2 regions of the Clostridium sp. LBM24168 genome follow, and region 2 is predicted to be linked to the other one. Evidence: predicted binding sites of a transcription regulator. Region 2 holds the regulator's gene; the other holds the start of a gene.

Region 1 (3,434 bases), 660 kb from region 2:
AAAAGAAAATCCGGACCTTGTTTTGGTTCATGGAGATACTACTACAACATTTGCAGGAGCGTTGGCTGCATTTTATAGGAAGATTAAAGTAGGTCATGTTGAAGCTGGGCTTAGAACCTATAATAAATATTTTCCTTTTCCAGAAGAAATGAATAGGAAACTTACAGGTGCTATAGCAGACTTGCATTTTGCACCTACGCCAAAATCAAGGGATAATCTCTTAAAGGAAGGGGTTTGCGAAGATCAAATATTTATAACTGGAAATACAGTAATAGATGCTATGAATGTTACAATAAATAAAAGTTATAAATTTAACAACCATAAATTGAATGAAATAGACTATAAAAATAATAAAGTGATAATGGTAACGGCCCACAGGAGAGAAAATTGGGGTGCAGGAATAGAAAATATTTGCAAAGCTTTGAAAATTGTGGTACAACAAAATAAAGATGTAGAATTAATATATTTAGTCCATTTAAATCCAATAGTTAAGGATGTAGTATATAAAATACTTGGAGAAGAAGATAGAATACATCTTTTTCCACCTCTTGATACGGATGAAACTCATAATTTAATGAACAAGTGTTATATGGTCATGACAGATTCAGGAGGATTACAGGAAGAGGCTCCACACCTAGGAAAACCAGTACTTGTATTGAGAAATGTTACGGAGAGACCGGAAGCTGTAGAGGCTGGTACTGTAAAACTTGTGGGAACTTCTCAGGAGATGATAATTAAAAATGCCAATGAACTTATACGAAATACCTATGAATATGAAAAGATGAGTAGGGCAATAAATCCTTATGGCGATGGAAAAGCTTCTGCAAGAATTGCTGATGCAATACTGGATTATTTTGAAATCGAAAAAGGAAAATATAATGAGTTCAATTATTTAAAAAAATAAAAAAAATAAAAAATTAAATATTGCAAATATCTTATAGATAGTGTAACATATAAGTATGTTAACCATTACATAGTTAGGAGATTGAATTTCCTGGCTATATTGTTAAAAAAAGTTTGTCTTTTTTTTAACAAAATTTTAATTACCTATATAGAAAGCAACAAACTTGTGAAATTATTCTAATAAATTCCGAAATAAAATTTATTGAACATTGGAATTATAAAGACAAAATGGTTTTAACAATGAAATGATAAGTGGAATAAAAATGTTTTGTTGCAAAAGAAGATTGAAATATCATTAGATTATTTCTCTTATTTTTAATAAACTTTGAGAACCTTAAATTAATTTTATTGAAAGTTTATGAAATTGGTTTTAGGTAATGTATTTTTCGACAAAAATAAAGACATCTATTCAAAATTTTATTAAACGTATTAATTTGTCTAACTAACGGGTTATTGGCAAAATTTGTTTAAAACTTTCAATTATTTTTACTTTCTATATAGCTATTGAAATTGTTGACAGAAAAATTTATAATTTATTAAATTTATTAACATTATTAAAATTTTAAAAATATAGGAGGATGAATCATGAAAGAAATAGTTATTGCAAGTGCAGCTAGAACAGCCATAGGTAAATTTGGAGGAAGCTTAAAAGGCATTTCTGCCCCAGAGTTAGGTGCTATAGTTATAAAAGACGCAATAAAAAGAGCTAACATAAAGGCAGAAGATATAGACGAAGTTATAATGGGAAATGTATTGCAAGCAGGACTTGGACAAAATACAGCAAGACAAGCACTAATAAAAGCAGATATTCCAAACACAGTACCAGCTTTTACATTGAATAAAGTTTGTGGCTCAGGACTTAGGGCAGTAAGCTTAGCAGCTCAGGTAATAAAAGCTGGCGATGATGATATCGTCGTAGCTGGTGGAATGGAAAACATGTCTGCAGCTCCTTATGTACTTCCAACTACAAGATGGGGACAAAGAATGTTTGATGGAAAAGTAATAGATGAGATGGTAAAAGATGGACTTTGGGATGCTTTCTATAATTACCACATGGGTATGACAGCTGAAAATGTAGCAGCAAAATGGGGTATAACAAGAGAAATGCAGGATGAATTTTCAGCATCATCACAAAACAAAGCTGAAAATGCAATAAAGAGTGGAAGATTCAAGGATGAAATAACTCCAGTAGTTATAAAAGATAGAAAAAAAGGTGAAATAGTATTTGATACTGATGAATTCCCTAGATTTGGGACAACTTTTGAATCATTGAGCAAATTAAAACCAGCATTTAAAAAGGATGGTGGAACTGTTACAGCAGGTAATGCTTCAGGTATAAATGATGCAGCAGCAGCTTTAATTGTTATGAGTGCTGATAAAGCTAAAGAGCTTGGAATAAAGCCTCTTGCTAAAATAGTTTCTTATGGCTCAAAGGGATTAGATCCTCAGATAATGGGATACGGACCATTCTTTGCTACAAAATTAGCACTTGAAAAGGCTAATTTGACTATAGAAGATATAGATTTAATTGAGGCTAACGAAGCTTTTGCAGCACAAAGTTTGGCAGTTGCTAAAGATTTGAAATTCGATATGAGCAAAGTAAATGTAAATGGTGGAGCAGTTGCTCTTGGACATCCAATTGGAGCTTCTGGTGCAAGAATACTTACTACATTACTTTATGAAATGAAGAAAAGAGATTCAAAATATGGTTTAGCTACACTGTGTATAGGCGGAGGAATGGGAACAGCTGTAATAGTAGAAAACTATAAATAATTTAGAGAAATAACATATATAATATTCTAAATAAATAAAAAGTAAACCAGGTTAAATATAAAATACCTGGTTTGCTTATTTATCTATTTTTAGTAAAGTCAGTTTATTAAAAAAAGTATGTTAAATTTAAAATAAAGCTTTCCGATTGTATTTTAAAGGTGTATAATTTTATTAATTACTCTAGGCGGAGGAACTTAATGGATAAAGATATTTTGGACATGATAAAAAAAGTATCCATAATTGATTCGGTAATTGGTATAATTGCAGCTTTTGTCATACAGATATTATTTAAAAACTATGGATTGTTTGTAATGCTGGGGATGTGTATAGCTTTATTTAATTTTTTTATTAATAGTGCAGTAGGTGGATTGATATTTAAAAATTTAAAAAATTCATCGGTATCCCTATACATAATAAGTTTTTTTATAAGAATTGCAATTGCTGCAGGGATAGGATATGCAGTTTTTACCTATGACAAATATAGTACAGTTGCATATCTATTTGGATATACTTCTCATTTAATGGGAATATATATATATTCAGTTATTAAGAACAATTGACGACAATTAAAGAAAGGATGTGATGAAATGGAAAGCTTTTCACCATTGTTCATAATGCATTTTGGTTCGTTCAATATTGGAATAACATCTAGCATTCTTGTACAATGGATTATTATTTTGTTCTTAGCTGTTCTTGCAAAAGTTTTTACTACTAATATGAAGAAAATACCTGATAAGAAGCAAAGCGTTGTTGAAATT
Region 2 (3,434 bases):
ATTTGGATAAAATCAATTTCAATAAATTTATTCTGCATTTTTCACCACCACTTAGAGAAGAAATAGTTTTAAAAACATCATCTCCTGTAAATAAAAAGGAGGCTAAAGCATTCCTTATTTCTGTAGTTGTAAGTTTAGGAAAATTATCCCATACTTCATCTATTATGGTTTTATTCATATTCAAGTCTGATTGTTCCTGATCATAATATCCAATAAACACATTTTTACCGATTGAACAAATGCCATCATAATCATCTAATTCTTTTTTTATTATTCTAAAAAGTGTAGTTTTACCCCTGCCATTTTCACCAATTATAGCTATTTTTTCACCTTTTTTGATATCAAAGCTCACATCTGAAAATAAGTGCTTTTTACCAAAATTTTTTTGTAGGTTCTCTATATGAAGAACATCATTTCCGCTTTTTATTTGAGATTTAAAAGTTATATTTTTTAATTTGGGAAGTTTATCCGGTGCTTTTATTCTCTCAATTTTATCTAGCATTTTCTGGCGGCTTTCGGCTGCTTTTATACTTTTTTCTCTATTGAAGGATCTGTATCTTTCAATTACGGCTTCTTGTCTTTTTATTTCAGCTCTCTGAATATTATAAGCTTTCAGCTGTGTTTCATAGTCTTTTTCTTTAAGGTCAATAAATTTTGTATAGTTTCCATTGTAAAAATTGGCATGACCACTTATTAATTCTGCGGTTATAGATGTTACTGAATCTAAAAAATATCTATCATGGGATATAAGAATAACTGTTCCCTTGTAGTTTTTAAGATAATCTTCAAGCCATTCTATAGCATCTAAATCAAGATGATTTGTAGGTTCATCCAATAGAAGAATATCTGGTTTTATTAAAAGAAGTTTACATAATGCTATCCTGGTTTTTTGTCCACCGCTTAGAAGATCTATTTTTCTATTGAAATCACTTTCGAAGAAACCTAAACCCTTCAATACCCTGCTTATTTCTACTTTATATGTATATCCGCCTTTATTTTTATAGAGTTCAGAATATGTGGTATAGTCGTTTATTAGTTTATTATTATATTCCGTGTCGTTTTTATCATATGGTTTATCCATTAAAATCTCCAATTTGGATAATTTTTTTTCTAAGTCAATTAGGTCTTTAAAAACCGATACAAGTTCATCATATATTGTATTGGATGAATTTAAAGATAAATGTTGAGCTAAATATCCTAAAGTTTTAGTTTTGTCTATAAATAAATCTCCGCTATCATGTTCAAGTTCACCAGTAAGAATTTTAAATAGAGTAGACTTACCAGCACCATTTGGACCTATTAAGCCTACTTTTTCCCCTTCATTTATATTGAAAGTTATATTATCTAATATAGTATTTATCCCATAACTCTTGTGAATATTTTTGCAACTTAAAATTACCATAGTTGAACACCATCCTTAACCATTATATTTTACTATTTATAATAATATTTTTGTAGTGCTATTTGAAATTAATTATATTTGTTTTAGGTTATTGTTCAACAAGCTGGTTAAAAATTATTAAATTATATAAAATAAAAAAGGTGGGCTATTGACATTTAACAGTAAGAAATAATACTATTAAATAAGAATGCATATTAAAATGATATGATATAAAATATGCAAAGTTATAATATAATAAATGTAAGTTGTAGATTAAATATTAATAAATACGAGGTGCAGTTATGGATAAGAAAAAAAATATATCAATGGCGGTTATAAAAAGACTACCTAAATACCATAGATATTTAGGTGATCTCATGAGAAATGATGTTGACAGGATATCTTCTAAAGAATTAAGTGAGACTATAGGATTTACAGCTTCGCAAATAAGGCAGGATCTGAACTGCTTTGGTGATTTCGGGCAGCAGGGATATGGATATAATGTAAGTGAATTATATAGCCAAATAAGAAATATATTGGGACTTAGCAGGGTTTACAAGACGGTCATAGTTGGTGCTGGTAATATAGGGCAAGCTCTTGCCAATTATACAAGATTTGATAAACTAGGATTTCAGCTGGAAACACTTTTTGATAGAAATCCTAAGCTTATAGGGATAAAAATTAGAGATATAGAAATAAAGGATATTGATTATTTGAGTGATTACCTGAAAGAAAATCATATAGACATAGGTATAATTTGTGTTCCAGACAATAATGCACAAAAAGTGTGTGATATATTAGTAAAAAATGGAGTTAAAGGAGTGTGGAATTTTGCCCCAGTTGATTTGGCTGTACCTGAAGATGTAAAAGTTGAGAATGTTCATTTAAGTGATAGTTTATTAACACTTAGCTGTTTACTAAACAACATAGATTAAACAAGTTTGGAGTAAAATCTATCATATTGGATCAAAATAAAATGATTTTTTGTTTTAATTTTTGTTGAAATGTATTGTTTGAGGGTATATAATAATAGATGAAATAAAGATTTCACTTAGTGTTAATAAACTTGTGATATTATTAACAATACTTTGTTAATTTTGTTAATAATATTATAACAATATAGGTTTTAGGGGAGGTTCTAATATGGATTTTAAAAATGTAATTTTTGAGAAAGAAGGAAAAATAGCCTTAATTACAATCAATAGACCCAAAGCTCTTAACGCACTCAATTCAGAAACCTTGGTTGAAATCGATTCTGTAATCGATAAAATTGCTGCTGACGATGACATATTGGCAGTAATACTTACAGGATCAGGAAAAGCATTTGTTGCAGGTGCCGACATATCAGAGATGAGAGATTTAAATGCAGCTGGTGGAAGAAAATTTGGAATTCTGGGGAATAAGGTATTTAGAAAATTAGAGAATTTAGAAAAACCCGTTATTGCAGCTGTAAATGGATTTGCTTTAGGTGGAGGCTGTGAAATATCTATGGCTTGTGATATAAGAATAGCTTCATTAAAAGCTAAGTTTGGCCAGCCAGAGTCAGGTCTTGGAATAACACCAGGATTCGGAGGTACTCAAAGGTTGTCTAGGTTGGTAGGACTTGGAATGGCTAAAGAGCTTATATACACTGCAAAAATGATAAAAGCAGACGAAGCATTTAGAATAGGGCTTGTAAATAAAGTAGTAGAGCCTGATGCATTGATAGATGAAGCAAAGGCACTTGCTAATCAGATAATTGCCAGTGCTCCAATAGCTGTAAAGTTATGTAAGGCAGCTATCAATAAAGGAATACAAACTGACATAGATACTGCTATTGCATATGAGTCAGAAGTATTCGGTGAATGTTTTGCTACTGAAGATCAAAAAGAGGGAATGAGTGCATTCCTTGAGAAGAGAGACAAATCCTTTAAAAATAAATAGAGTAATAATGTATGATTTTGAGGGTATGTAATAATAGATGAAATGAAGATTTCATCTGGTGTTAATAATATTATAACAATATAGATTTTAGGGGAGGTTCTAATATGGATTTTAAAAATGTAATTTTTGA

The links. Region 2 encodes Rex, which represses fermentation and respiration genes when NADH is low (regulators of the CRP and FNR family bind a similar motif). Its sites were predicted from a motif close to ATTGTTAANNNNTTAACAAT; they were not measured.
Region 1: ACSVC9_RS15515 (acetyl-CoA C-acetyltransferase) is a predicted target of Rex. The motif match lies at 1,454-1,473, and genes of this name have one in related genera.

The regions. Positions count from the first base shown of each region.
Region 1 is NZ_CP196861.1:3,113,789-3,117,222, forward strand. Features, by position in the region: gene wecB (non-hydrolyzing UDP-N-acetylglucosamine 2-epimerase) at 1-904, shown strand, start outside; gene ACSVC9_RS15515 (acetyl-CoA C-acetyltransferase) at 1,489-2,676, shown strand; gene ACSVC9_RS15520 (ATP synthase subunit I) at 2,874-3,236, shown strand; gene ACSVC9_RS15525 (F0F1 ATP synthase subunit A) at 3,264-3,434, shown strand, end outside.
Region 2 is NZ_CP196861.1:2,449,806-2,453,239, reverse strand. Features, by position in the region: gene ACSVC9_RS12205 (ABC-F family ATP-binding cassette domain-containing protein) at 1-1,402, opposite strand, end outside; gene ACSVC9_RS12200 (redox-sensing transcriptional repressor Rex) at 1,684-2,316, shown strand; gene ACSVC9_RS12195 (short-chain-enoyl-CoA hydratase) at 2,525-3,304, shown strand; gene ACSVC9_RS12190 (short-chain-enoyl-CoA hydratase) at 3,409-3,434, shown strand, end outside.